3 regions of the Paenibacillus sp. AD87 genome follow, and region 3 is predicted to be linked to each of the others. Evidence: predicted binding sites of a transcription regulator. Region 3 holds the regulator's gene; each other region holds the start of a gene.
What was found. The regulator CtsR, encoded in region 3, represses protease genes until heat stress. The targets are predictions, from matches to a motif close to ATGGTCAATAAAGGTCAAACA.
Positions count from the first base shown of each region.

Region 1: a site for CtsR is predicted at 2,753-2,773, ahead of clpP (ATP-dependent Clp endopeptidase proteolytic subunit ClpP). Genes of this name have one in related genera too.
Region 2: a site for CtsR is predicted at 6,143-6,163, ahead of clpP (ATP-dependent Clp endopeptidase proteolytic subunit ClpP). Genes of this name have one in related genera too.

Region 1 covers NZ_LXQN01000007.1:262,942-273,219, reverse strand. Annotated here, with positions in the region: gene ispG (flavodoxin-dependent (E)-4-hydroxy-3-methylbut-2-enyl-diphosphate synthase) at 1-583, opposite strand, end outside; gene clpX (ATP-dependent protease ATP-binding subunit ClpX) at 707-1,960, opposite strand; gene clpP (ATP-dependent Clp endopeptidase proteolytic subunit ClpP) at 1,973-2,563, opposite strand; gene tig (trigger factor) at 2,941-4,281, opposite strand; gene gpAD87_RS01315 (hypothetical protein) at 4,417-5,394, opposite strand; tRNA gene gpAD87_RS01310 (tRNA-Arg) at 5,585-5,658, shown strand; gene gpAD87_RS01305 (CynX/NimT family MFS transporter) at 5,954-7,186, shown strand; gene gpAD87_RS01300 (S8 family serine peptidase) at 7,427-10,278, opposite strand, start outside.
Region 2 covers NZ_LXQN01000016.1:35,683-45,960, reverse strand. Annotated here, with positions in the region: gene gpmI (2,3-bisphosphoglycerate-independent phosphoglycerate mutase) at 1-1,259, opposite strand, end outside; gene tpiA (triose-phosphate isomerase) at 1,259-2,011, opposite strand; gene gpAD87_RS23285 (phosphoglycerate kinase) at 2,045-3,226, opposite strand; gene gap (type I glyceraldehyde-3-phosphate dehydrogenase) at 3,376-4,383, opposite strand; gene gpAD87_RS23275 (sugar-binding transcriptional regulator) at 4,492-5,517, opposite strand; tRNA gene gpAD87_RS23270 (tRNA-Arg) at 6,001-6,075, shown strand; gene clpP (ATP-dependent Clp endopeptidase proteolytic subunit ClpP) at 6,253-6,849, shown strand; gene gpAD87_RS23260 (PdaC/SigV domain-containing protein) at 7,040-8,137, opposite strand; gene gpAD87_RS23255 (SIMPL domain-containing protein) at 8,502-9,257, opposite strand; gene gpAD87_RS23250 (HPr family phosphocarrier protein) at 9,405-9,674, opposite strand; gene whiA (DNA-binding protein WhiA) at 9,932-10,278, opposite strand, start outside.
Region 3 covers NZ_LXQN01000021.1:1,597-11,874, forward strand. Annotated here, with positions in the region: tRNA gene gpAD87_RS27760 (tRNA-Ala) at 1-61, shown strand, start outside; rRNA gene gpAD87_RS27765 (23S ribosomal RNA) at 318-3,243, shown strand; rRNA gene rrf (5S ribosomal RNA) at 3,324-3,440, shown strand; gene gpAD87_RS27775 (GNAT family N-acetyltransferase) at 3,674-4,849, shown strand; gene gpAD87_RS27780 (CtsR family transcriptional regulator) at 5,322-5,783, shown strand; gene gpAD87_RS27785 (UvrB/UvrC motif-containing protein) at 5,814-6,338, shown strand; gene gpAD87_RS27790 (protein arginine kinase) at 6,367-7,437, shown strand; gene clpC (ATP-dependent protease ATP-binding subunit ClpC) at 7,625-10,087, shown strand.

The sequences.
Region 1 (10,278 bases), on a different contig from region 3:
TGATGATCTCAGCCGCTTTGGAATAAGCCTCAATCGCCATCGGCACATCCGATGCTTTGAGAGACACGATAATATCGTGAAAATCCAATTCTTCTAGAATACCAATGTGATAAAGTGCACTTTCTACCATAGCATCAGCTGTTGGATAACCATATTTTTCGAGCAAATGGTTTTCCAGAGAACCTGCGTTTACCCCGATCCGAATCGGAATACCCTTCTCTTTACAAGCTTTGACGACTTCCTCTACTTTGGAGCGTTTACCGATATTGCCGGGATTAATCCGCACTTTATCGATGCCGTTCTCAATCGCAAGGAGCGCCAGTTTATAATTAAAATGGATATCCGCTACGAGCGGAATATTAATCCGTTTTTTGATTTCCTTGATGGCTGCTGCAGCTTCCTCATTGTTCACCGTTACACGCACCACTTGGCAGCCTGCTTCTTCCAAACGCAAAATCTCTGCCACGGTTGCCTCAACGTCTGCCGTTTTCGTTGTACACATGCTCTGGATGATGACTTCGTTGCTGCCACCAATCGTTAAGTTACCCACTTTTACGGGTCGTGTATCTTGTCTTAAAAACATGAGTGATTTCTCTCCCCACAACGTCAAAGCTCCACCCTGACAGAGACATGAATTCGCCTTCTGCCAGGAGTGGAGAACTGACAAGTCTATATTTCAGTGTTGAAACGGAATATTCGCCTTTAGTTAGGCACTTTCTTCCTGCTTGTCGTCCTTGGATTGGCTCAGTTCAGGCACGACTCTCTTCTCAACGACCTCTTCGGTAATGACACAGTTCGTAACATCATCACGGGAAGGCACTTCGTACATAATCTCAAGCATAATGCCCTCGATGATTGCACGTAGTCCACGTGCACCCGTGTTACGTTTAATGGCTTCCTTCGCAATCGCCAGCAATGCTCCTGGTTCGAACACCAGATTCACATTATCCAGCTCAAGCAGTTTTTGGTACTGTTTCGTAAGCGCATTTTTTGGCTCGGAAAGAATCCGTACCAATGTGTCTTCGTCCAGCGGCTCCAAAGTGGAGATAACTGGCAAACGGCCTACAAACTCCGGAATCAGACCGAATTTCAACAAGTCTTCCGGCAATACCATACCCAGATATTCACCTGGTTTAAGATCTTTTTGTTCCGCAACGGTATTAAAGCCGATGACTTTTTTACCGATCCGGCGTTTGATCATTTGCTCGAGACCATCGAAGGCACCGCCACAAATGAACAAGATGTTGGTGGTATCAATCTGGATGAATTCCTGATGTGGATGCTTACGACCACCTTGTGGTGGTACAGAAGCTACAGTTCCTTCCAGGATTTTCAAGAGCGCTTGTTGAACACCTTCACCCGATACATCACGTGTAATGGATGGGTTCTCGGATTTACGCGCTACTTTATCAATTTCATCGATATAAATAATGCCGCGCTCTGCTTTTTCCACATCATAATCAGCAGCTTGAATCAGCTTGAGCAGAATGTTCTCTACATCTTCGCCGACATAACCTGCTTCCGTCAATGAAGTTGCATCAGCAATAGCAAAAGGAACATTAAGGATTTTGGCCATCGTTTGCGCAAGCAACGTTTTACCAGAACCCGTAGGTCCTAACAGCAAAATATTACTTTTTTGCAATTCAACATCCTCAATCTTACTTTGTGTGTTGATCCGTTTATAGTGATTGTAAACCGCTACAGACAAAGATTTCTTCGCCTGATCCTGACCAATGACGTACTGGTCAAGAATGTCGCGGATTTCTTTCGGTTTTGGAATATCTTTGAGGTCCAGTTCTTCGTCATGACCGAGCTCTTCCTCTACGATTTCAGTGCACAGTTCGATACATTCATCACAAATGTAAACGCCCGGTCCAGCGACCAGCTTGCGCACCTGTTCCTGAGATTTACCGCAAAAAGAGCATTTCAACTGCCCTTTCTCATCGTTAAATTTAAACATGAAACCACCCCTTTAGGAATTGATCGGTCTGCTGAGCACCTGGTCAATAATGCCGTACGTTTTGGCTTCTTCAGCACTCATGAAAAAGTCACGGTCTGTGTCCCGCTCGATTTTCTCAAGGGGTTGACCTGTACGATCGACGTATATTTGATTCAGTTTCTGACGTGTTTTAATAATCCATTCTGCGTGAATTTTGATATCCGCAGCCTGTCCTTGAACGCCGCCAAGCGGCTGATGAATCATCACTTCGCTGTTAGTCAGCGCATATCGTTTGCCAGGAGCTCCGGCTGTCAGCAATAACGAGCCCATGCTTGCTGCCATACCTACGCAAATGGTCGATACATCCGGCTTGATATATTGCATCGTATCGTATATACCCATCCCTGCGGTGACAGAACCACCAGGTGAATTAATGTACAAACTTATATCCTTCTCAGGATCGTCGGCTGCCAAAAACAAAAGCTGCGCTATGACAAGATTGGCTACATCGTCATCAATCGCACTGGTTAAAAAGATAATGCGATCCTTCAGCAAACGCGAATATATATCGTAAGACCGCTCGCCTCGATTGGTTTGTTCAACAACCATTGGCACCAGACTCATGAGACCAACCTCTTTTCTACATGTAATTAGACATAGGCTACCTGTAAAGCAAACCCAAATTCATTCTAACACGTTCCTGTGACAATGTCATTTTTCACAAGTGGTGTCAAGACGGAGTAAGTTTACTTTTTTGCCTGATCATATTTAACCATGTTTTCTATGTATGTGCAAATCGGAGCAATCCTATGCCGTTTCACCTTTTTTTTATTTGCAGGAGAACCATAGGACCTTGAATATGCATAACCAATGCCACAACGAAATCCATCCATATTATTACTGAATCCTCTATAAAATGGATGCCATAATTTAAAAATAAGGCACGCAATGATTCACGTGCCTTATCGTTTATTCAGCTGTTCATTACGTAACAGCTTGTCTTATTTTTCGTCAGCTTCTGCAGCAACTTCTTCAGCTGGAGCTTCAACAGCTTCAACGACTTTGCTGTTCTCAACGAGAACATCGATCGTTTTACGCAGTTTCACTTCATCACGAAGGCTGTCCAGGGAACCATTACCCTCGAGAATGCCACGAATCTCTTCAGCAGGACGCTTGTAAGACTCAGCCATTTTTTCGAGTTCTTGGTTAACTTCTTCGTCAGACACTTCGATGTTTTCCGCTTTACCAACGGCTTCAAGAACCAAGTTGTTGCGAACACGTTTGGAAGCATCTTCCTGCATTTGTCCTCTCAGGTCAGCTTGTGTTTGACCAGAGAAGCTCAGGAACATTTCCAGGTTCATACCTTGGTTGCGCAGACGGTTGTCGAAATCACGCATCATGTTTTGTACTTCGCTCTCAACCATTGCAGAAGGAATATCCACTTCAGCATTTTCAGCCACTTTTTCTACAACAGCATTTTCTTGAGCTGCTTTGGCTTCATCTGCTTTGCGGGATTCCAATTGCGTTTTCAAATCAGCTTTGTACTCTTCAAGCGTATCGAATTCGCTAACATCTTTTGCAAACTCGTCATCCAGTTCAGGAAGTTGTTTACGTTTGAGTTCATGTACTTTCACTTTGAATACCGCTTTTTTGCCAGCCAGTTCAGCTGCATGGTAGCTCTCTGGGAAAGTTACTTCAACGTCTTTGAAGTCGCCTGTGGACAGACCCACAACCTGCTCTTCAAATCCTGGGATGAATGTGTTGGAACCAAGTTCCAGGGAATAACCCTCAGCTTGTCCACCTTCGAACGGTACACCATCAACGGAACCGTCAAAGTCGATTACAGCAACGTCGCCGTTTTGTGCGGAACCTTCGTCGATAACAACGAGTTCTGCGTGACGTTGTTGAAGACGCTCGAGCTCTTCAGTCACTTCTACATCCGTTACTTCATGTTTGGCTACAGCAACTTCAACGCCTTTGTAGTCACCCAGTGTAACTTCAGGTTTAACGGTTACTTTCGCTTTGAACTTGAATACTTGTCCTTTAGCGAATTGCTCGACATCTACGTCAGGACGATCAACCGGGAAGATATCCGTTTGGTCGATTGCTTCTGTGTAAGCTTCAGGAAGCAAAATGTCAATTGCTTCTTGATACAGGCTTTCTACACCGAAACGAGCTTCAAAGATCGAACGTGGAACTTTACCTTTACGGAATCCAGGTACGTTTGCTTGTTTAACTACTTTATTAAAAGCTTTGTCGAGTGCTGCAGTTACACGATCTGCACCCACTTCAACCTCAAGAACCCCAAGGTTCTTCTCTATCTTTTCCCAAGTTGCTTTCATTGTATACTTTCCCCTCCAAAATTCGCATGTTCACGTAGGCAATCACGTACAAAATAACCATTTTAGTATAAACAAGATTAGATTCTTTTTCAAGGGGAATCCCTTGATACGGTTTGAGGAAAACGTTTCCGGGTCCTATTGACCATCCAAACCAGCAGAAACAAACTGCTTCATTGATCGATATGCTTGCTCCAGACGAAAGCGCATCGCCCCTGTCACAGCATACATTGAGCGAGTATCTTCCTCGTCATGCGAACCGCCCAGACTGTCTGCAACGGTCATATGTAGAGCAGCTCCCCATATATCTGTCATGGAATCATTTTCTTCCAGCATGGACATGTAATCACGGGTTCCGTACACGGCCATGACATATTGAATCCACAGTTCTTGTGCAAAATAAAAGAGCGTAGGTTCATGAACCTCCGTCTGATCTGCCACTCTTTCAAGAATCTGAACGATCTGAATCGGGAAATCCTCAGGTCTAAGCGGAACGGTATCAATCTCCACTTCAACCGGCTCTTCCCCACGAGTAAACGCAATAATGCCTTGAACACCTCGGCGACGTAATGTCTGAAGCACGCGGAACTGAAGTAAAGGATGCAGCGTCTTGTCTTTGAGCCAACCGGTAAGCGAATCATCAATTTCTGGCCGATCGAGATAAGCAAGCTGCTCCAGCGCCAGCATTGTTTGTTCAGATAAAGGCTCCTCCATTACGGTACGAAGAAGTTTATCCGCATAGCCATCATCCTGCTCAAGCTTGGATCGGGCATGTTGGCGTGCCATGTCCTCTTCACTAATTTCCTCTTCCTCACGCTCTTCACGAACCTCGGGTAAATCTTCCCCGTAATGAGGAAACGCAGCTTCAAGCCATTCGAGCAAGGCTCGCCATTCGTCGTAATGCCGTTCTTCCTGCCCTTGGCATTGCAGCAAAAAGCGAAGCAGGTCCATCGCTTCACCATATCGTTCATTTTCTAGCATAACCGTCAATTGAATCTGGTAATAGTCCAGCGTCTTAGGAAACAGCACAATATTGTTACTGTGCTCGGTTTCCGGGGTCGTGGATTCCTTAATAGGAGCACCTCCTCTGTATCCTGAATCTCCAGTCGCAATCAACCATAAATAGATGTATATTAAACGAAAGTCGATCTATTTTTTGAGTTCTTCTGATATTCTAACATAACCTTAATTATAATGAAAAAAACGTTACTGCCGCCAAATATCATATACGAAAAATATATTATAATAAAATGTTTGATATTCATCATTATTTATGATAAAATCAATTTTGCTTGAAAAATTTCATGTCTCAGTAGCTCAGCTGGATAGAGCAACGCCCTTCTAAGGCGTCGGTCGGGGGTTCGAATCCCTCCTGGGACGTAATTAAAGAAAAAGCTTCCTTCGGGAATCTTTTTTTTGCGTTCTAGGGATGAGAACCCCAATGGTTCGTCGGAGCATAAGCTTCGGTAGGATTACTTCGCAGTCTCGACTGCAAGGAGAGTATCCCTCCTGGGACGTAATTAAAGAAAAGCTTCCTTCGGGAAGCTTTTTTTTGCGTTCTGGGGATGATTGAATACGTTAATCGGCTGATGTTGACACGGGATGTTATGCTTGTTTATGTATATGTATGTATCAAAGTATACATATTAGACAAATAAACTATAGGAGATTTACCATGCCATCCTCTTTACATCAAAACTCACCTGACCATTCTGCAGTCGATAATTCATCGTCAGCATCCATGAAACTTGGACTCTTGCTGGCAGGCATTATCGTTATCGCTGCAACAATGCGTTCACCTATTACGGCAACAGGTCCGATTGTGGAACTGATCCGTACAGATACAGGAATAAGTCATACATTGGCAGGCTTGCTTACCTCTCTTCCTTTGCTTGCCTTCGCGGCAATCTCTCCGTTCGCTCCACAATTGGCGCGAAGATTCGGACTAGAAACCGCTCTGTTAACTGCCATAATTCTTGTGACCATAGGCGTATCCCTCCGGTTTATGCCCTCTGTTCCCGTTCTTTTTGCAGGAACGGCAATTCTTGGATGTGGTATTGCCCTGAGCAACGTATTGCTGCCCAGTCTGATCAAAAGGGATTTCCCATTGCGAGTGGGACTCGTTACCGGCCTCTATTCCGTGTCCATGAATATATGGGGCGCTATCGCCTCAGGAATCAGCGTTCCCACGGCAGGCTTAACCTCCATGGGTTGGCATGCTTCACTGGGCATGTGGGCTATACTGTCCATTCTAGCCCTGATTCTCTGGCTGCCTCACGTCCGTTCTGGACGTCGCGGCGAAGTTTACGTGGCTTCGAGAACGGAAGCGAAGCCCGTTCGTCTTATTACATCTCCCTTAGCCTGGTATGTCACATTGTTCATGGGACTGCAATCTTTAATTTTTTACACTACAATTACCTGGCTGCCAGAGGTTCTATCTGATCAGGGTTTCAGTTCCTCTTCAGCCGGCTGGATGTTGTCTTTGATGCAAATGGTTAGTGTTCCGGTAACGTTCATCGTCCCCATTCTGGCTGGACGAATGAAAGATCAACGTTGGCTGACAGCAATTACAGGTTCATGTCTTATTCTGGGATATGTATTCCTTTTAAGTGGTATTTCCTCTCTCGTTACCGTCGGTGTTGCTTTGGCTGGCGTTGGAGCCGGGGCTTCGTTCGGACTTGTAACCATGTTTTTTGTACTGCGTACATCCGATGCAAGACAGGCTGCGGGACTTTCGGGTATGGCTCAATCCTTTGGGTATATGCTGGCAGCCGTCGGACCGTTGCTGTTCGGTGTGCTTCATGATTGGACACAAGGATGGACTCTTCCATTGCTGGTACAGGTTCTCCTTGCCATTATATTACTGATCGCAGGTATAAATGCCAGCAAGAATCGAGTGATCGGTTAGATTAATTATGCTCCCCTCATGAGTGACAGGCTAACAAAACCAGTCCCCATGAGGGGAGCATTTTATTATTAACGGACTTTCATGCGAACTATATCCAATTTACAACTAACAGGACAACGAGTTGTTATCCATTCAAGCAGCAGAGAAAAAACAAAAATAAAACGGCCTCCATCCCGCGAGATCAGGATGAAGACCGCTTATGCGAAAAACAAATGCTTCAATAAATAAGTACTGAAGAGTTTATTTCACTTTTACCGTGATCTTGTCAGTGCTGGTTACACCAGCTGCATTGAGTAACTCAGCCCGATACGTATACGTGCCCGAAGTGCGTCCAGTTAGGGAAGTAACAGCGCTTTGCGCATTAGGCGTAACCGCATTGAGTGCTTGGGTGTCGATCAACTTATCATTTTCGTAGAGGCGGTACTCAGTGGCATTGGTTCCCCACCATAAGTTCATAGTAACTTTATAATTGCCGTCGCCGTCCCAGTTATCTTGAGAGAGAACTGCTTTGCCTGGCGATGCGTTAGTAACCTTAACTGTCAGTGTCTGACTCCGCGTGGTCCCTTTGTCGTTCGTTAGCTCGGCTACGTACGTATACGTGCCGTTGGCTTTGCCTGTGATCTTCGTTTGGGCAAACTGTGCCAGAGGCGCATTGTAGGTCAACTTCTGCGTATCGATCAAAACCCCGTCCTCATAAAGCTTGTAGCTGGTGGCGTTCTCGCCCCACCACAGGTTCATGGTAACGATATATGAGCCTTCGCTCAGACCATTACCAACCCAATTATTATGAGACAACACAGGTGTTCCAGGCGCTTTGACAGCTGGAGTTTCCGGCTCAGTCTCCTTGGATTTCAGACTCAGTGCCGTAGTGGCTTTACCAGAAAGCCCTTGTTGGTCTTTTACCGTAAGTTCAACGGCATATTCACCTGCTTGGATGCCTTCTAAAGGAAGAGTGAAGGTACCATCAGATTTTACTTCAAATACACCCTCCTTGTAAGTCGAACCATCCTCTTTTTTCAGGACGTATGTTGCTTTCAAGGCAGCCGCCGGGTCAAACTCAATGCTCCAGTTCTCTTTAAGTGCAGGAGCGACACGGAAGTATAAATCATCCACGCTGCCGTTAATGACAGCAGATTCATCTTGCTTGAATTCCAACTTTTCTGGTGCTGTAACAACCGGAGCTGCTTTTTTCACCAAAAATGGAGAAGTATCTTCGATATACGTTTTACCATCAACACCGATTGCAGTGATATCAACCGTGTAAAGACCGTCTGGAATCGTCGTTACCTCGTCGGTAGTATAGTCTGCATACTGTCCATCCCAAGCCAGATTATATCTTGTGTTGGCAGCGAAACTATAGTAGTTCCCAAAAATAGATCCAATATATCCGTCTCCATAATAGCCCCCATCCGGGTTAAGGCCATCGAAGATCTCAATAAGGGCAAAATTCATGGGATTGTAGAATTCCATAGCTACATTGAGTGTATCCAGCGTACCATCAGGCTTCAATGGATAATGGAACGGGTTCTTCTCTGTACCTTTCACAGTCTCAATGTATTTAACGCCTGCCAATGTAAGGTTGAAATGTGCGACATATGGAACACTAAATGTGTCCGTTCCATTAGACAACTGAAGGTAGCCTTGCGCTTCTGTTACCGCAGTAACACCTTTTGGAACTGTAATAGTAACCTGTAACTCTTCCTCACCATTCAGTGTAAAAGAGCTCTTATCCACCGCAACGGATACACCAGGAATTGTACGAGTTGGATTCACGCTTACAGTGTAGTTTCCACCGCTGCCATTCAGCGACTCCACTTTGATCGTTTTGCTGACGGTTTTTTCGTCCGTGCTGAGGAAGTTACCAAAATTCATACTACCTGTAACATTTGGTTTCTCGACAGCCACGCCATTCTCTGTGTATTTCGTTACATCCAATACTTTAACAAATGCAGCAGGATCAATCGTTTTCACCGCTTGAATACGACCTGCACCTTGATCAAACACATCGTATTTTGTCGTGTCGAGCACTTTACCATTGTTCATGAGTGCAACTTTAATATCAAATGGTGTCCAGTCACTGTGCTTCTCAATCAACAGGGCAACCAGTCCGGCAACATGAGGTGTGGCCATACTTGTACCTGATTTACGATCGTAAGCCTGTGAATAATCAGCTCCAGGTTCGTCCTTGCCATAGGCAGGAACAGTAGACAGAATGCTGGTACCCGGTGCAACTATATCCGGTTTGATATCCAGAGTCACCTTGGCTGGTCCGCGGGAGCTGGATGGATTCATTTCATCGCCAGCCGTTTGACCTTTAACGAAGTCACTAAAGCTCACTTCAACGCTTTGACCGGCATCCAGCTCAGCCTTGATACTTTCTCCATCTTCCTTCGACATGCTCAAGGTTGGAATAAGTTCAAAATTATCTCCCAAACTCACCCCGATCGGGCCTGGAATATTGTTATATACGATAATAGCAACTGCACCAGCAGCTTTGGCATTGGCTACTTTCTCTACAAATGCCAGCTCACCGCGCTGTACAAAAGCCACTTTGCCTGTAAAATCCTTGCCTTCAAAGTCGGTCGGTTTACCCAACCCTGCGAATAAAAGATCATATTGATTCGTCAAAACAGCTTCCGGATCTGCTGAGAGGCTCCAGCCCATTACATCAAGTCGGTACACCGACTCAGTAACAGCCAATGGATTTTGCTCCGTTTCAGTTGGAGCAATCGCAGGCTCTTCTTTCACAGGTGCAACCTCTGGAGAGGTTTCGACTGGTGCCGAAGGCGAGGCTGGCTGAACACCCTCTTCGGATTGGCTCGCTTCCACATCTAGAGCTGTAACATCAGCAGACGCTGTTCCAGACAATGCCGCTTCGTTTGTTGATGAAGCTTCTTCGCCTGTTGCACCTTCCGGTGTTGTTGATGGTTCACCTTGAGCCGGAACTTCAGGAGTTTCCGTCCCCGGTGCTTTTCCCAGTTCAGGAGATGGCTCAACTTCAGGGACAGGCTGTTCTTCTGGAAGTGTACCTTTACCTTCTTCACCAATCCAGAAATGAGTGTTGGCTGTAATGCTTTGGCTAGGCCCTGTGG
Region 2 (10,278 bases), on a different contig from region 3:
TCTACTGCCTTAATGGTAGGCTCCAGCATGCCGGAGTGTCCAACCATATCAGGGTTAGCGAAGTTCAGAATGATGGCGTCATGTTTGTCTGCTTCAATCTCACGAACACATGCGTCAGCTACTTCATACGCGCTCATCTCCGGCTGCAAGTCGTATGTTGCAACTTTTGGTGAGTTAATCAGCACACGTGTTTCGCCCGGAAGCTCAACATCACGGCCGCCACTGAAGAAGAAGGTTACGTGCGGGTATTTCTCGGTTTCTGCAATACGCAATTGTTTCTTGTTGTTCTGTACCAGAACTTCACCCAGCGTGTTGTCGAGGTTTTTAGGCGAGTAAGCCACGTAACCTTCAACGGTCTCGCTGAACAAGGTCAGGCACACGAAGTGCAAGCCCACAGGGAACTTCGGACCGCGGTCGAAACCACGGAAATCCTGGTTCGTGAATACTTGCGACAGTTGGATCGCACGGTCAGGACGGAAGTTGAGGAAAATGACGGAATCGCCGCTCTCCACCAAACCTACCGGCTGGCCATCCGCTTTAACGATAACCGTTGGTTCAACGAATTCGTCAAATACGGATTTTTCATACGATTCTTCAACTGCTTTGAGTGGATCAGTGTATTTTGGTCCATCACCATAAACGATGGCACGATATGATTTCTCAACACGTTCCCAACGTTTGTCACGGTCCATCGCATAGTAGCGACCTTGAACCGTTGCGATTTGTCCTACACCGACTTCCTCGATTTTGGCAATCAGCTTCTGCATGAACTCTTTACCGCTATCTGGCATAACATCACGGCCATCCATGAAAGCATGAATGTATACGTCATTCATTCCTTCTTTTTTGGCGAGATCCAGCATAGCGAACAAGTGGTCGATGTGACTATGTACGCCGCCATCGGACAACAAACCATACAAGTGAAGCTTTTTACCGCTTTGTTTCGCTTCGCGAACAGCTTTAACGAGTGTCTCATTGTCGTAAAATTCACCGTCACGAATCGATTTGGAGATACGAGTCAAATCCTGGTATACGATCCGGCCGGCACCAATGTTCAGGTGACCTACCTCGGAGTTCCCCATTTGCCCTTCAGGCAAACCTACCGCTTCACCGCAAGCAGTGAGAGTTGTATGTGGGAATTGGCTCATAAAACGGTCATAGTTCGGTTTCTTAGCTTGCGCTACCGCGTTGCCTTCCACCGTGTTACGAAGACCAAAGCCGTCCATAATGATCAGTGCTACAGGTTTTGGAGCTGTCATTACTTCGCCCCCTCAACAAGCGCGATGAACGAAGCCGGCTGCAAGCTGGCACCGCCAACAAGCGCGCCGTCGATGTCGCTTTGTCCGAGGTATTCTGTTACGTTCTCAGGTTTAACACTGCCGCCGTATTGAATACGAACTGCATCTGCTACCTTTTGGTCGTACAGATCCTTCACCAACGTACGAATGTAAGCAATAACTTCATTCGCATCTTGGGAAGTAGAGGATTTGCCTGTACCAATCGCCCAGATTGGCTCATAAGCGATAACTACTTGTGCTGCCTGATCTGCGGACAGACCTGCAAAAGCAGCTTCCGTTTGCACTTTGCACACGTCTTTCGTTTGATCAGCTTCGCGCTCTTCAAGCGTCTCACCAAGACAAAAGATTGGAGTCAATCCGTGACGGAATGCTGCATGCAACTTTTTATTGACAGTCTCATCGGTTTCCGCAAAATATTGACGGCGCTCCGAGTGACCAATAATGACGTAATCCACACCCAGGTCTTTCAGCATCACGCCGCTGATTTCACCTGTGAATGCACCGTTGTCTTCAAAATGAAGATTTTGTGCACCAATTTTGATGTTTGTGCCTTTAACGGCTTCTACCAGGGATGGCAGATTCGTAAACGGTGCGCAAATAACAGTCTCTACGCCTTCAACTTCCGCTTTTCCTTTAACTTCCTGAATGAAGTCATTGGATTCGGAAACCGTTTTGAACATTTTCCAGTTACCTGCGATAATCGGTGTTCTCATGGTTTTCAACTCCTTCATGCTATAGCTTAAAGCTTACTTGTCGTTCAATGCAACTACGCCAGGAAGCACTTTGCCTTCCATGAACTCGAGCGATGCACCGCCACCTGTAGAGATGTGGTCCATTTTGTCAGCCAATTTGAACTTCTCAGCTGCTGCTGCGGAGTCACCACCACCAATGATGGTGTATGCTTCTGTCTCTGCACAAGCTTCAGCAACCTCACGTGTACCGTTAGAGAAAGGCTCAATTTCGAATACGCCCATTGGTCCGTTCCATACAACCAGCTTGGAGTTTTTGATCACTTCAGCATAGATTGCACGAGTTTTCGGTCCGATGTCCACGCCTTCCCAGTCTGCAGGGATGCCGTCGATACCAACGATTTGTGTGTTTGCACTTGCACTGAAGTCGTCAGATACAACGATATCTACCGGCAGGTAGAAGTTTTTGCCCAATTTTTTCGCTTTTTCAATGAAACCAAGAGCAACGTCCAGTTTGGAATCATCCAACAGAGATTGTCCGATTTCATGTCCTTGTGCTTTGAAGAACGTGTAAGTCAGGCCGCCACCGATGATTACGTTATCTGCAATGTTCAACAGGTTGTCGATCACATCGATTTTGTCTTTAACTTTGGAACCACCGATGATTGCTGTGAAAGGACGCTCAGGGTTGGAGATTGCTTTGCCCAACACTTCAAGTTCTTTCTCCATCAAGAGACCGGATACTGCTGGCAACAAATGAGCGATACCTTCTGTCGAAGCGTGTGCTCTGTGAGCTGCGCCGAATGCATCGTTAACGAATACGTCAGCCAGTTCAGCAAATTGTTTTGCCAATTCAGGATCGTTTTTCTCTTCGCCTGCGTGGAAACGAACGTTCTCAAGCAACAATACGTCGCCATTGTTCAGTTCAGCGATTTGAGCTTTTACTGTTTCGCCAACGGAATCATCCGCTTTAACGACTTTTTTACCGAGCAATTCGGACAAACGCTCAGCAGCTGGAGTCAAACGCATGGATTCAACCACTTCGCCTTTTGGACGGCCCATGTGGCTTGCCAAAATAACTTTAGCGCCTTTTTCGATCAAGTAGTTGATCGTAGGAAGCGTGGCACGAATACGTTTGTCATCTGTAATTTTACCATCTTCGAGCGGCACATTAAAATCTACACGGACAAAAGCCCGTTTTCCTGTCAATTCGATATCGCGTACACTTTTTTTGTTCATCTGTATTTCCTCCGCACCCATGTATTTGGTGGACCAATCAAGAGCTGAAATCCCTTGTCAATCCTGGTGTTTTTGAGAAATTTGCAAAATGTTGATATATAAAGAGCGGAAACAATAGCATCTGTTTCCGCTCTATGTTATTGCAGATATTACTTAATCATTTTTGCAAAGTGCTCCAAAGTGCGAACCAGTTGAGCAGTGTAGGACATTTCATTGTCATACCAAGCTACAGTTTTAACCAATTGTTGGTCGCCAACAGTCAGAACTTTAGTTTGAGTTGCATCAAACAGGGAACCGAAAGTGATACCTTGGATATCGGAAGATACGATTTCGTCTTCAGTGTATCCGAAAGTTTGTGGATCGGAAGCTTCTTTCATAGCTGCGTTAACTTCTTCAGCAGTTACTTTTTTGTTCAAAACAGTTACGAGCTCAGTCAGGGAACCAGTAGCTACTGGCACACGTTGAGCTGCACCGTCGAGGATACCTTGCAGTTCTGGAATAACCAGACCGATTGCTTTAGCAGCACCAGTTGTGTTAGGGATGATGTTTTCAGCTGCTGCGCGAGCACGACGGAAGTCACCTTTAGGGTGTGGAGCATCCAAAGTGTTTTGGTCGCCAGTGTAAGCGTGAATTGTAGTCATCAAACCTTGAACGATTCCGAATTTGTCTTGCAGAGTTTTTGCCATAGGTGCCAAGCAGTTTGTTGTGCAAGATGCGCCGGAGATTACAGTTTCAGTACCGTCGAGGATTTCATGGTTTACGTTGTAAACGATGGTTTTCATGTCGCCAGTAGCTGGTGCGGAGATAACAACTTTCTTAGCTCCACCTTTCAAGTGTTTCTCAGCTGCTTCTTTAGTTGTGAAGAAACCAGTACATTCCAGAACGATATCTACGCCCAGGTCGCCCCAAGGAAGTTCTTCTGGGTTACGGTTAGCCAATACTTTAACTTCTTTACCGTTCACTTTGAAGAAGCCATCGTGTACTTCAACATCGCCATCGAAGCGACCTTGAGTTGTATCATATTTGAGCAAATGAGCCAGCATTTTAGCATCAGTCAAGTCGTTGATTGCTACTACTTCAATGCCCTCTACATTTTGAATACGGCGGAATGCCAAGCGTCCAATACGTCCAAAACCGTTAATACCTACTTTAATCATGAGTAAGTTCCTCCCAAGTTTTGATTAATTTTTTTTATGAAACTTATATATTCAAGACAGACCGTGAAGTCCGTCAAGACAACAATGGTTGTGGTGAAAAGTAAACTCTTATTCCATTTCGGCAACGATGACTTCGGCAGCAGCCTCGTCAATAATCAGAATATCTTCCTGGCCAAATCGCAGCACGGAGTGTATAGCAGCAGCTTTGCTTTTGCCACCTGCAATTCCGATCACGACATCGGTTCGTTCAATATCCTGGAGTCGCATGCCCAGCGTAAGCATGGTGTGTACCACCTCACCCTGATCATTAAAGTAATAACCGAAGGATTCAGATACGGCCCCTTGCGCCTGAAGTTCATCTATGATCTCTGTCGCAAGTTTACGGCGCCGTGCCATCTCTACGGCATCACCGATTCCATGAATGACGATCCGCGATTTTCGAATCAGCTGCAGAATCTCCTGAACACTTGGGTCCTGGATTAGTGATTCGTAGGCATGATCACTAAGCAAATCCGGTACATGCAGGAGTTTGTATTGGGCCCCTACCCGTTTTGCCATCGTGGATGCAATCGTATTGGCCTGAATTTCGAGGCTTTCTCCCAGCCCACCGCGTGCCGGTACAAACCAGACACCTTTCAGCGATGTTGGCGGAGTCAGTTGCTCTGCGACTCCAGCCGTTGTTGAACCGCCAGTTACGGCGACAACATCGTTATCAGTCATAATATTACCCAGAGCCTTCGCTCCGGCTCTACCCAGTTCCCGTTTGGCAAATGGAGAAATGTCCGAATCACCAGGAACCACAACTACCTTTTGCAGACCGTAGGCTTGCTTGATGCGCTCTTCCAGTTCGGATAATCCGAACAGCTCTTTGGCGACGGGTTCCAACTGCTGCAGCAATTCATGCCCTGCCTCACTGATCTTCATCCCTGCACTGTCAATTTCAATAAGTCCCTGAGCCTTTAACAAATCGGTCTCAGCCCTCAGAACCCGCTCGGTCATCTGCATGGAATTAGCTAACGTTCTTCGTCCGATCACATCCGATAACATGATCTGGTGCAGAATCGTATACCTCTTCTTCAAGACATCCATGAGATCAGGCAGAAGCTGCTTTTGCACTTCTAAAATCGTTCGCATGCTTTCCACTCCCGCAAGCTTCTCGTTCCAAGCTTTCTTTCATGGCCCCAAAACGTCCCGGGTTAACTTTTTAAGTCCCACGTCTATTCTACCTAAAACTGACGTGACATGCAAGTGTTTCGAAGCGTTAATTCGACACGTTTCAGGCGTTTGTACGCGCCTATTTTCACAATGTCAATCTACTATGATCGAGAACAACCTGTTCGACACCATATATAGAAGCAAAGTAAAATTCTCATCTACATATTGCTTGCTATGGTTTTTCATATGGCATGTCCAAAACCTCTTTTAGCATTTACCTATTTGCGCTCTTTATCCACTTATTTTCATCATGATCAATTTCAGGGTAATCCAAACCAAAACAGCGAACATCAGCTTGCAATTAAATTACTCATGAGCTATAATCATTATTGCTGTCACATATTTGAAGCTTCTATTTCAAAACTGCTTTTATGCAACTATGTTTGCAGCAATAATCAATGTGCGCCCGTGGTCCAATGGATATGACGTAGGCCTCCGAAGCCTGAGATCCAAGTTCGATTCTTGGCGGGCGCGCCATTCTTAATTAGTAGCTCATAACACTCTTAACCAATGAAACCGAATAGGTTTCTTTTTTTTTAAACTTAGTTTGACTTTCTTTGACTTTTTGTTTGGAATTGTTTATGATGTGGGTAATACGGTAACAGTTTATATATAACACCAATTAACATTTACATTTCTGAGGAGGTTTTTCACGTGAGTTATATTCCAATGGTCGTTGAACAGAGCAACCGCGGTGAGCGCGCCTATGACATCTATTCCAGATTGCTGAAGGATCGTATCATCTTCCTTGGCAGTGATGTAAATGACGTTGTGGCGAATGCCATCATGGCACAGATGTTGTTCCTAGCTGCGGAAGATCCGGAGAAAGACATTCACTTATACATCAATAGCCCAGGCGGATCCATTACAGCCGGTATGGCGATTTTCGATACAATGCAATTCATCAAACCTGATGTATCTACCATCTGTGTAGGTATGGCGGCTTCGATGGGTGCATTCCTGTTGAACGCAGGTGCCAAAGGTAAACGTTTTGCATTGCCTAACAGCGAAATCATGATTCACCAACCACTTGGTGGTGCGCAAGGTCAAGCTTCGGACATCGAAATTCGTGCCCGCCGCATCCTGAAAATGCGTGATACTTTGAACCGCATCATCGCTGAGCGCTCAGGCCAACCGCTGGAGCGTATTGAGAAAGATACAGATCGTGACTACTTTATGAGTGCTGCTGAAGCTGCCGATTACGGTATCATCGATAAAGTTATTGAAAACGTAGGTTCCCAAGGCATCTAAGCCGAGGCGAATCACCAATTAAACGGATGTACCATATAGCCCACTCAAACGGCAACGCCCAGTTGAGTTGGCTATATGAAAAAAGGACGCTCTTGTCATATGACGAGGGCGTCCTTTTTATGAAGATAATTTAAAAGTGCATGATACAAATTCAATCGATTCAATTAACTTTCATAGAAAATCTAATACTTTACTTGTTGGCTGTTAAGCCACTGAACGGCTCTGTGCCTTTAGGAAGCAACTCTTTGTATGTGAACGGGAATTCTGGGAAGCCCTCCGCATAAGCTGTATACTCATACAACTGGAAGAATACAACTACACCTGTTGGTGTTACATAGAAATCCTGATCTTTATTCAGACCTTTATAGCCTTCAAGGTAACCACCGCTAGCTTTAAGCTGATCTCCAACTTTTTTGCTTACTGTCTGACGCACAGTTTTGTTATTTTGAATTACATCATCCAGACTCAATTCCTTGCCGGAATCCAGAGCAAAGGTGTGACCTGAACGGAACGTCATGCCATGTGCACCTGCATAGTCCTGATAACTTTGCGTAATGAGTCCAAGCACACCATTTTCGTTGTATGTCACGACATAAGAACTCTCAAATGCATATGGACGGTTCGCTGCTGCGTCACCAAATTCCTTAGTTTGTTTTTTGAAATCTGCTACAAAAGCATCGACTTCATCTTTCAGCACCTTGTTGATAGCTGCTTCTGCTTTATCGTTAGCAAGTCCGCTAACCTGAGGATATTGAATATCGACTTCAGCGTTCTTGATGCTGACTTTCACTGTTGCCGCTTTGACTGTCACGCTATTTTGCTTCACTTTGCTCAGCGTCAGTGTCTTGGCTTTGCCATCCCAGTTGCCCTGAACACCCAAATAATCTCTCATTGCAGAAAACGGAATATACAATCGGCCATTGATCAGCTTCGCTTCCACTTGTGGATAGTAGTTATTAATTCTAACACTCGGTGCCCCATCAATCAGGCTGATGGTCATCGTATTATTAGTTGCCGTTAAGGAGTACTCCTTAGCCTTTGCATCATATTTCAAGCTTCCACCTGCAACATCTTTCACTGCGGTAAGCGATACCCAAGTGGAGCCACCTTGAAGGAGTCCTTTTTGAGTAAGAGTTTTGCCTCCCGACTTCAGAGTTACCTCAGTAGGTGTTGTCACTTTCGTGGATACTGAAGCTGCCTGTACAGAACTATCCTGCCATACAGCCCCGCTCCCCACAATAATTCCTGCCGCCAGTAGTGCACTAGTCCATTTTTTCAATGATGTCATATATAAAACTCCTCTCTCGAATTCAAATTTGAGTGTCATTGCGTATGTATCCTGATTTGATCGTATGCCTCATACGCTCACCTCTTTATTATAATTAACCCAATTGCGGAAAGGTTTACAGCTCCAGTTACAATGTTGTTCGATCCAGATGCCTATAATGAAGGTTTTGTTACGAACAAATGGACAAAAAAGATACCAAAAACCAGCAATTCATTTCGTCATATTTCACCTCTTCTTTCCAAACTTCATCAAAGTGCGCCTTTATAACAAAAAAGACGCTGTCCGATGGACAACGTCTTTGTCATTATTGCCTTTCGCCCGCTCAAGCATATCTTTAACGGACATCCAGCCTTATTTATTTCACTTATTTCATTTCATAAGTAATATTCAGCGTTGTGCTTACTTTAACCTGTCCTGTTTCAATTTCTGTGCTACCAGCAGAATCAGCTGTCGCTTTGGACATCAAAGCCTCACTTGCATAGAACACAGGTACATTGGCGTCACCTTGGCTCACAGACAGAACAGCACCCAGTTGACGTTTAACCGCTTTTGCAATAGCTCCAGCTTTTACATCAGCATTAGCAACAGCTTTTTCAATCACCTGAGCTTCAAAGCTCTCCGGTTTTTCTACCGTAAAACGTACATTTTCAATATTGTTGGCACCAGCTTGGGATGCAGCATCCAGGAGTTCACCAATCTTGTCCATCTCCCGGTAAGTTACAGTCAATGTGTGATGAGCTGTGTACCCTTTGATCTTCTGTCCGTCTTTTTCACTATACGTGTAGTCAGGCTGTACGTAGAACTGGCTGGTTTGAATATCATCCGCACTGATTTTCCACGTACTTTTCAGCAGATTGCTAACCTTTTGAATTTTCGCTGCATTCGCTTTTTGCGCAGAGGCTGCGGTATCTGCCGTACTGTTCACTCCAATGGAAAGATAAGCGATGTCAGGCTTCACCTGAATCTCACCTGTACCCACAACGTTAATCACGTTTTGCTGTACCCCCTGTACCTCAGCAGCATATGCATAGTTACTAGGTGCCACCCAAGCAGTACCTCCTACTAGCAATGTACCTGCGACCATCACCGCGCCCAGCGGTTTCATCCATAATTTACCCATTACGTTAGCCTCCTTAAGTTTTAACATCACAAACTCAAATCGATTTGATACCTAACAGACGGGCTTAATTCCATAATGTTGCACTTGACAGTCATAAAACGCAAAAAAGCCCCTTTCGGGACTTCTTCATTGAGTTCAAATCATATCTTATTGGTTCTCAAGCTCTTCCTTGCTTACCAGACTAACTAAAGCGTTTACAGCCTGTTCGGCGTCCGCACCTTCTGCACTAATCTGGATTTCCGTACCAGTACTGATTGCAAGGCTCATGATCCCCATGATACTTTTTGCATTTACTTTTTTGTCGTCCTTCTCGACGAACACTTCAGATGAGTACTTATTCGCTTCTTGAACGAACAGTGCCGCAGGTCTGGCATGGAGACCCGTTTTCAAACGGACAACTACCGGGTGCTTTGTCATGGAAACTTACCCCCTATTATGAAATCTGGACATTAAATACACAATTATATTTATAACATTATACCATATAACCAGAGCAGGACCTAGAAGAAAAAACTTAGGGTGATGGGATGTCATTATTATGACCCATTTTAGCCTTTTTACATCACCTCATTACACCTTGAGCAGTTCTCCAAGTTCCTTATAGGCTGATTTTAAGCTGACCTTTAGGCGAAAACCAAAAGCAATCAGCTTTGCCAGGCTGCCCTACTTTTCATTTAACCGTAACGCTCGGTACGAACCTTCTCTGCCAGCTCATCAATCTTGCGGAGCCGGTGATTCACTCCGGACTTGCTGACTGTACCTTTAAGCAGTTCGCCTACTTCCTTCAAGTTGATATCCGGATGGGCGAGTCTGACTTCAGCCACTTCACGAAGCTTTTCGGGCAACGACTCCAGACCAACTTCCTTTTGCAACAATCTGATGTTATCGATCTGTCTGACGGCTGCTCCAATCGTTTTGTTCAGGTTCGCCGTCTCACAATTGACGATTCGGTTGACGGAATTACGCATATCTCGCATGATACGCACATCCTCGAACTTGAAAAGGGCCTGATGTGCACCAA
Region 3 (10,278 bases):
CTGGGAGAGCGCCTGCCTTGCAAGCAGGAGGTCAGCGGTTCGATCCCGCTTGGCTCCACCAAAGAATTTCGTCTATTTAGCTTGTTCTTTGAAAACTAGATATCGAAACGAAAATTGCGAATTAGAACATTCCTTTTAGGGATGGATACTTGTTCGGTTCAAGTAACCGAAACAACAATCATCCTAGCTGAACTTGTGTAAACAAGTGAAGTGTTTATAAGGTAGAATGCTATTGCGATGGTATCGAATGGGAAGCGACTTTTGGCTTTGGACGTAGTCCAAAACAAGCGGAGCGCGCCATCGAAACCGGAGCAACTGGTTAAGCTACTAAGAGCACACGGAGGATGCCTAGGCGCTAGGAGCCGATGAAGGACGTGGCGAACAACGAAACTGCCTCGGGGAGCTGTAAGCAAGCTTTGATCCGGGGGTGTCCGAATGGGGAAACCCAGCTGGGGTAATTTCCAGTTACTCATAACTGAATACATAGGTTATGTAGAGGCATACCAAGGGAACTGAAACATCTAAGTACCTTGAGGAAGAGAAAACAATAGTGATTCCGTCAGTAGCGGCGAGCGAACGCGGAGAAGCCCAAACCAGAGAGCTTGCTCTTTGGGGTTGTGGGACGTCTCACATGGAGTTACAAAGGAACCGGTTAAGCGAAGAGGTCTGGAAAGGCCCGCCAAAGAAGGTAAAAGCCCTGTAGTTGAAAGTCTGTTCCCTCCGAGACGGATCCCGAGTAGTGCGGGGCACGTGAAACCCCGTATGAATCCGGCAGGACCATCTGCCAAGGCTAAATACTTCCTAGCGACCGATAGTGAAGCAGTACCGTGAGGGAAAGGTGAAAAGCACCCCGGAAGGGGAGTGAAATAGAACCTGAAACCGTGTGCTTACAAAAAGTCAGAGCCCGTTTTAGGGGTGATGGCGTGCCTTTTGTAGAATGAACCGGCGAGTTACGTTCCCGTGCAAGGTTAAGGTGAAGAGCCGGAGCCGCAGCGAAAGCGAGTCTGAATAGGGCGACATAGTACGTGGACGTAGACCCGAAACCGGGTGATCTACCCCTGTCCAGGGTGAAGGTGCGGTAACACGCACTGGAGGCCCGAACCCACGCATGTTGAAAAATGCGGGGATGAGGTGGGGGTAGCGGAGAAATTCCAATCGAACTCGGAGATAGCTGGTTCTCCCCGAAATAGCTTTAGGGCTAGCCTCGGAAAACAGAGTCGTGGAGGTAGAGCACTGATTGGGTGCGGGGCCCGCAAGGGTTACCAAGCTCAGTCAAACTCCGAATGCCATAGACTTACTTCCGGGAGTCAGACAGTGAGTGCTAAGATCCATTGTCAAAAGGGAAACAGCCCAGACCATCAGCTAAGGTCCCCAAGTGTGTGTTAAGTGGGAAAGGATGTGGAGTTGCACAGACAACCAGGATGTTGGCTTAGAAGCAGCCACCATTGAAAGAGTGCGTAATAGCTCACTGGTCGAGTGACTCTGCGCCGAAAATGTAACGGGGCTAAACACACCACCGAAGCTATGGCTTGATGCTTTGCATCAGGGGTAGGGGAGCGTTGTATAAGGGTTGAAGGTGTACCGTAAGGAGCGCTGGACATTATACAAGTGAGAATGCCGGTATGAGTAACGAAAAGATCAGTGAGAATCTGATCCGCCGAAAGCCTAAGGGTTCCTGAGGAAGGCTCGTCCGCTCAGGGTAAGTCGGGACCTAAGGCGAGGCCGAAAGGCGTAGTCGAAGGACAACAGGTCGAAATTCCTGTACCACCGTAAGCCGTTATGAGCAATGGGGGGACGCAGCAGGGTAGTGACGCGGACTGATGGATGTCCGTCTAAGCAGTGAGGCTGATGTGTAGGCAAATCCGCACATCGTTAAGGCTGGGCTGTAATGGGGAGCGAAAATTATAGTAGCGAAGGTCATGATCTCACACTGCCAAGAAAAGCCTCTAGCCAGGTGATGGTGCCCGTACCGCAAACCGACACAGGTAGGCGAGAAGAGAATTCTAAGGCGCGCGGAAGAACTCTCGTTAAGGAACTCGGCAAAATGACCCCGTAACTTCGGGAGAAGGGGTGCCCCGGTAGTGTGAATAGCACGAGGGGGCCGCAGTGAAAAGGCCCAAGCGACTGTTTAGCAAAAACACAGGTCTGTGCGAAGCCGTAAGGCGAAGTATACGGGCTGACGCCTGCCCGGTGCTGGAAGGTTAAGGGGAGCGGTTAGGAGCAATCCGAAGCTGTGAACCGAAGCCCAGTAAACGGCGGCCGTAACTATAACGGTCCTAAGGTAGCGAAATTCCTTGTCAGGTAAATTCTGACCCGCACGAATGGCGTAACGACTTGGGCGCTGTCTCAACGAGAGATCCGGTGAAATTTTAATACCTGTGAAGATGCAGGTTACCCGCGACAAGACGGAAAGACCCCATGGAGCTTTACTGCAGCTTGATATTGAATTTGGGTACGATCTGTACAGGATAGGTGGGAGCCTTTGAAACGTGAGCGCCAGCTTGCGTGGAGGCACCGTTGGGATACCACCCTGATCGTATCTAGGTTCTAACCTGGTACCGTAATCCGGTGCGGGGACAGTGTCAGGTGGGCAGTTTGACTGGGGCGGTCGCCTCCTAAAGAGTAACGGAGGCGCCCAAAGGTTCCCTCAGAATGGTTGGAAATCATTCGAAGAGTGCAAAGGCATAAGGGAGCTTGACTGCGAGACCTACAAGTCGAGCAGGGACGAAAGTCGGGCTTAGTGATCCGGTGGTACCGCATGGAAGGGCCATCGCTCAACGGATAAAAGCTACCCTGGGGATAACAGGCTTATCTCCCCCAAGAGTCCACATCGACGGGGAGGTTTGGCACCTCGATGTCGGCTCATCGCATCCTGGGGCTGAAGTAGGTCCCAAGGGTTGGGCTGTTCGCCCATTAAAGCGGTACGCGAGCTGGGTTCAGAACGTCGTGAGACAGTTCGGTCCCTATCTGTCGTGGGCGTAGGAAATTTGAGAGGAGCTGTCCTTAGTACGAGAGGACCGGGATGGACGTACCGCTGGTGTACCAGTTGTTCCGCCAGGAGCACCGCTGGGTAGCTATGTACGGAAGGGATAAGCGCTGAAAGCATCTAAGCGTGAAGCCCCCCTCAAGATGAGATTTCCCAGTATGTAAGACCCCTTGAAGACGACGAGGTAGATAGGCTGGGGGTGGAAGTGCAGCAATGCATGGAGCTGACCAGTACTAATCGGTCGAGGGCTTATCCAAATATGCACGTTGTAAATCGCACATTTCGTTTCGGATCTAGTTTTCAGAGAATAAACTCTGAATGTAAGCTAAGCTATGCGTTTGGTGGCGATGGCGGAGGGGTTCCACACGTACCCATCCCGAACACGACCGTTAAGCCCTCTAGCGCCGATGGTACTTGGACCGCAGGGTCCTGGGAGAGTAGGACGCCGCCAAGCGAAGAACCACTGCCGATGTTATTCGGTGGTGGTTTTTATTTGCGTTTTTTAACTATAAATCATAGGTGAAACAATTATAATACACGAAAAAAGTTATTCCCCGAGAGATGCCCGTGCATCTCTTGTTTGACTTTGTCCCGTTCCTCTGACACACTCATAAATGGATACATACATCACGTATCAGGCCATGATTTGAAAGATATCATAACTTAGAGAACGGGGTGCAGGACGACATGGAAATTCAGAAATTAACCGTAGATGATTTTGAGCCAGCTATGGCACTCTCCGAGTATGCTTTTCAAGTGGTAATGAGTGAAGAGCAAACGGAGAAGAGACGGAGTCAATTTGATTCACAGGATATATGGGGTGTATTTGAGGAAGGACAATTGGGTGCCAAACTTCATATTATTCCTTTTCAAACCTATATTCATGGGAGATCGTTCGAGATGGGCGGTATTGCGGGAGTAGCGACATGGCCAGAATATAGACGTAAAGGCTGGGTAGCTGGGCTGTTGAAGCATGCGCTGGAGGAAATGAACCGTAACAAACAAAGTATATCGTTTTTGCATCCGTTTTCTTTTGCATTTTATCGGAGATATGGATGGGAGACGTATGTTGAGTTTAAACGATATAAAGTGCCTACAGCTCATCTGCCTGCGAAAAAGGCAACCCCTGGAACAATTCGCCGTGGCGATCCGGGACTCAGTATATTAAAGGAAGTATACAGTGCGTACGCTGAACGCTATAACGGAACCTTGATTCGGGATGATGCGAGATGGGAGAATTCAGTTCTATCTAATGGCGCCAGCCAGAAGGCTGTATATTATGATGAAGCTGGTAAAGCACAAGGCTATGTTTTATATGAGGTTAAGGAAAGAAAGTTTACCATTAAAGAGATCATTTATCTGAATGAAGAGACAAGACAAGGTTTGTGGACCTTTATTGCCAACCATGATTCCATGATTGAGGAAGTCACTTTACAGGCACCAGCCAGTGATATGCTTGCTTTTCAATTAGATAATCCGCGGATTCAGCAGGAAATTGTACCTTTCTTCATGGCACGTATTGTGAGTGTAGAACAATTTATTTCACAGTATCCTTTTGCGAGCCCAGACTCACCAGTACAGATTAATCTCCAGGTAGAGGATGCCCATGCACCATGGAATGAAGGGGTATGGCAGTTGAATGTGGCGATGAATGGTACAGCTTCGATATGGAAAACATCTGAGTCGGCAGCTAAAGATCAGACTGTTAAAGTAGACATACAGGCGCTCACCGCAATGCTGATGGGGTATCGTAGGCCCGCAGAGATGGCTCAAATAGGTAGAATTGAAGGACCGAATGGAGCGATTAAGGCTTTGGAGCAAGCGATTCCTGAACGGGAAACGTATTTACTTGATTTTTTCTGATCCTCATAGAGTAACGAGTATTTTAGGATCAATTTCATAGACTTAACTTGTATAGCATTACGACGTAAGTGTGAGACAAATGGACTTCTCCAGCTATTTTGGAGAGGTTTTTTTGTGTCAGCCGAATATTTCGTGTAAAATCGTAAAAAATGAATAGTGCTCCCTCTTGGCAAAACCACAAAATATGCTATAATGTATATAAAGTCAAAGAAAGTCAAAGTCAACTAAAGGTTAAATACTTACGTAGCTTTCTTTCTGCAATCCGGTGGTGGGAGCCATATTAAAGGTAGTACACATCAGCGGATAAAAGCAATATTAAAGGACCTTCGAGCGTCCTTCGCTCTCCTGTTGAAGACCGTTGAAGATCAGTTTCGCTGTTTCCTTGATTGGTTAAATGGGTTGAGAAGGTGTACTCTGTAGGGGCGTGTGGGTCCTTATTGACTTAACGTTTCAGACAGTGGAGGATGAGTGGATGCGTAATATCTCTGATATTATCGAACAATATCTGAAGAGTATTTTGCATGAAAGTCCCGAAGGATTGGTCGAAATTCAACGTAATGATCTGGCTGATCAATTTTCATGTGTGCCTTCCCAGATCAATTATGTCATCAGCACCCGATTTACACTCGAAAAAGGTTACCTTGTAGAGAGTAAACGTGGCGGCGGCGGTTATGTTCGCATACAGCGGATTGAATTGCCGGCTCACTCGGCTCTGCATAACCATTTGCACCATAGTATTGGAGATGAGATCGGGCAGACAGCTGCCGAAGGTCTGATCTACCAACTGGAAGAAGCACGTTTCTTAAGCAAAAGGGAAGCCGGGTTGATGCGGGCAGCTGTATCGAGAGAGATTATATTGGTCAAACTTCCTTACCGGGATCAAATTCGTGCCAGAATGTTAAAGGCGATGTTAATATCTTTGCTCGGTAAATGAAAACTATCGGGATCAAGGGGGTACATCATTGTGCTGTGCCAAGAATGCAACAACCGTCCGGCAACACTCCATTTCACGAAGATCGTGAACGGAGAGAAGACGGAATTCCATATTTGTGAGTCATGTGCTCGTGAAAAAGGGGAAATGATTCCAGGAACATCCAACGGATTTTCCATTCATAACTTATTGTCCGGGTTGCTTGATTTTGAACCCTCAGGCAAGAATGGCAGTGCGGGAGCAACACCCGCGCAATCCCTTCGTTGTGAAGAATGCGGCATGACCTATTCACAGTTTAGCAAAATCGGCCGCTTTGGCTGTAGTTCTTGTTATAAATATTTTGACAGTCGTCTGGACCCGCTATTCAAACGGGTTCATGGCAGCACTTCCCACGTGGGTAAAGTGCCTGCACGAGCTGGTGGTCGCATCAAGGTCAAAAGACAGATTGCTGATCTGAAACGGGATCTTCAGGAGAGCATAACGCAAGAGGAGTTTGAAGAAGCCGCTCAAATTCGTGATCAGATCAGGGAACTTGAAAAAGAAATAGCTCAGGAGTAAAGTTTGTGATGAGTAGGAGGGATGCGTAATGCCTAATCTGCGTTTTACAGAGAAGGCGCTCAGCGACTGGATGCGTAGTGATGCGGCTGATTCCGAAATCGTCATTAGCAGCCGAGTCCGGATCGCACGCAACCTGCAGCATTATCCGTTTCCGATGCTGGCTTCCAATGAGCAATCGGAAGAAGTGCTGAATAAGCTGAGCGAAGTACTTCAATACGATGACGTTCATGCCTTTGGAGATTTTCATACCCTGGATCTGATTGATATCGATGACCTTGACAAACGGGTGCTGGTGGAGAAGCATTTGATCAGTCCCAGTCTTGCGAACGAATCCAGAAATGGTGCTGTTATTCTCAGTGAGGATGAATCTGTCAGTATTATGATTAATGAAGAGGATCATCTTCGTATCCAGTGCCTCTATCCGGGGTTCCAGGTAAAAGAAGCCTGGGAGAAAGCTTCCGCCATAGATGATGCTTTTGAAGCGCATGTGGATTATGCTTTTGATGACCGCAGAGGATATTTAACCAGCTGTCCTACGAATGTAGGTACAGGTGTCAGAGCATCTGTCATGATGCATCTGCCCGCTCTGGTGATGACACAGCAGATTGGCCGCATTCTAACCGCAGTCTCCCAAGTCGGACTGACTGTACGGGGAATTTACGGTGAAGGCAGTGAGGCGATGGGTAACCTGTTCCAGATCTCCAACCAGATCACACTGGGGCAGACGGAACAAGAAGTCATCGATAACCTGCATAGTGTTGTGTTACAGATGATTGGGCATGAGCGTACCGCCAGAGAACGGTTAATTACCGACTCCAGATTGCGGATTACCGACAGGGTTATGCGTTCTTACGGCATTTTGTCCCATGCAGCCATCGTCGATTCGAAGGAAGCTGCACAGCGTCTGTCTGATGTTCGACTTGGTGTAGATCTCGGATTGTTGGACGGCTTGTCCATTACCGTGATGAACGAGTTGAACGTGATGACGCAGCCGGGCTTTTTGCAGAAAACATTTGGGGAAGACATGCGGACAGATGAGCGTGACATATATCGGGCTCAGTTGATCCGTGATACGATCAGTGCAGCCAATCAATCCTAGGTTGTTCAATAGTTGTTTATAAAGGTTTCACGCCGCATCTGCGGCTTTTATATAATAGAGCATTTCTATAAATGAATGCTGAATGATTTTATTCGCAGCACGGCTGCAAACAAAAATGATATGAAGAATACGGTGGGATCCTTTCAACAGCCCCCGTTTTATCCAAAACCATGGAGGTGCAGGAGATATGATGTTTGGAAGATTTACGGAACGGGCCCAAAAGGTGCTCGCATTGGCGCAGGAAGAAGCTGTCCGTCTTGGTCATAATAACATCGGTACAGAGCACATTTTGCTCGGCCTCATTCGTGAAGGCGAAGGCATCGCAGCCAAAGCGCTGATCGGCCTGGGACTCGGATTGGAAAAAATTCAAGATGAAGTAGAGACGCTAATTGGCCGTGGCCAAGAGCAACCTACGAACATTGCATATACGCCTCGTGCGAAAAAAGTGATTGAATTGTCTATGGATGAAGCTCGCAAATTGGGCCATACCTATGTAGGCACAGAGCATATCCTGCTTGGATTGATTCGTGAAGGCGAAGGGGTTGCAGCACGTGTGCTGAACAACCTGGGTATTAGTTTGAACAAGGCACGTCAACAAGTGCTGCAACTGCTTGGCAGCAGTGAAGCTGTATCCAGTCATAATGGTACGCCTTCCAATGTCAGCACACCAACACTGGACAGTCTGGCACGTGATCTTACGGCGTATGCCAAGGAGAACAACCTGGACCCAGTGATTGGACGTAGTAAAGAAATCGAACGTGTTATCCAGGTGCTGAGCCGTCGTACCAAGAACAACCCAGTACTGATCGGTGAGCCAGGTGTAGGTAAAACAGCTATTGCTGAAGGACTTGCACAAAAAATCATCGCCAACGAAATTCCGGAGACTTTGCGTGACAAACGTGTCATGACATTGGATATGGGTTCAGTTGTTGCAGGTACAAAATATCGCGGTGAATTCGAAGATCGTCTGAAAAAAATTATGGATGAAATTCGTCAAGCGGGTAACATTGTCTTGTTCATCGACGAATTGCATACCCTGATTGGTGCAGGCGGAGCGGAAGGTGCAATTGATGCTTCGAACATTTTGAAACCGGCTTTGGCCCGTGGAGAATTGCAGTGCATCGGTGCTACAACGTTGGATGAATATCGCAAATATATCGAGAAGGATGCTGCGCTAGAGCGTCGTTTCCAACCGATTACGGTCGATCAGCCTTCTCCAGAAGAAGCGGTTCAAATTTTGCATGGTTTACGTGATCGTTACGAAGCGCATCACCGGGTAAAAATTACGGATGAAGCGATTGTGCAGGCGGTTAAACTGTCTGATCGGTACATTACAGACCGTTTCCTGCCGGACAAAGCGATTGACCTGATTGATGAGGCGGGTTCCAAAGTAAGACTGAACTCTTACACGATCCCACCTAACCTCAAACAACTGGAGAGCCGTCTCGAGGATATCCGGAAGGAAAAAGACGCAGCGGTTCAAAGCCAGGAGTTCGAAAAGGCAGCAGCGCTGCGTGACACGGAACAAAAAATCCGTGAAGAGCTGGATGTAACGAAGAACCAATGGAAAGAAAAACAAGGTCGCACGGATTCTGAGGTAACTCCTGAGGATATCGCACAAGTAGTAGCCAGCTGGACGGGTATTCCGGTGAATCAGCTGAAAGAAGAAGAGACACAACGCTTGATGAATCTGGAATCAATTCTGCATGAACGTGTCATCGGTCAGGATGAGGCTGTGAAGTCCGTCAGTCGTGCAGTTCGTCGTGCTCGTGCTGGATTGAAAGATCCGAAACGTCCAATGGGTTCATTTATCTTCCTTGGTCCTACAGGGGTAGGTAAAACCGAGCTGGCTCGTGCTCTTGCAGAAGCAATGTTCGGGGATGAAAATGCAGTCATCCGGATTGATATGTCCGAGTATGGCGAGAAGCATTCCACTTCAAGACTCGTCGGAGCGCCTCCGGGATATGTGGGATATGAAGAAGGTGGACAGCTGACAGAGAAAGTTCGTCGCAAACCTTACTCTGTCGTCCTGCTCGATGAAATCGAGAAAGCACATCCTGAAGTATTCAACATCTTGCTGCAAGTGCTTGAGGATGGTCGTCTGACCGACTCCAAAGGTCGCGTCGTAGACTTCCGGAATACGTTGATTATTTTGACATCCAATGTGGGTGCAGAAGCGATCAAACGTAACTCTACACTGGGCTTTACGGCAGTAGTGGATGCAGGTGCGGATTACGATAACATGAAGGGTAAAGTGATGGATGAGCTGAAGAAAAGTTTCCGTCCTGAGTTCCTTAACCGGATTGATGAAATTATCGTGTTCCATTCTCTTGAAGAAAAACACATTGCTGAGATTGTTACACTGATGAGTGAAGAGCTTCGTAAACGTCTGAATGAATACGAGGTCGACTTCGAGCTCACAGACAATGCCAAGGCTTTCCTTGCCAAAGCAGGCTTCGATCCAGCCTATGGTGCTCGTCCGCTTCGTCGGGCGATCCAGAAGCATATTGAAGACAAATTGTCGGAAGAATTGCTTACGGGTAATGTGACTAAAGGTGATTCGTTGCTCATCGATGAAGAGAATGGAGCATTGTCTGTAACTAAAAAAGACGTTGTTGTTCCTTCCACTGAGGAAATCGAAACGAAATAAGTAACACTCAACTAGTGACATAACTACTGAGTCTGATGTATAAAACAAAAATCCTTCCTGGCTTTAGTCGGGAAGGATTTTTTTGTGTTTTTGTGCCAGTCAGAGACCCAGAGCTGTTGTTTATCAGAAAATAAACTTTGAAGTGCTACGAACATGTGTAAAGTTTGCGATAATCCTTTACGAAAAATCTC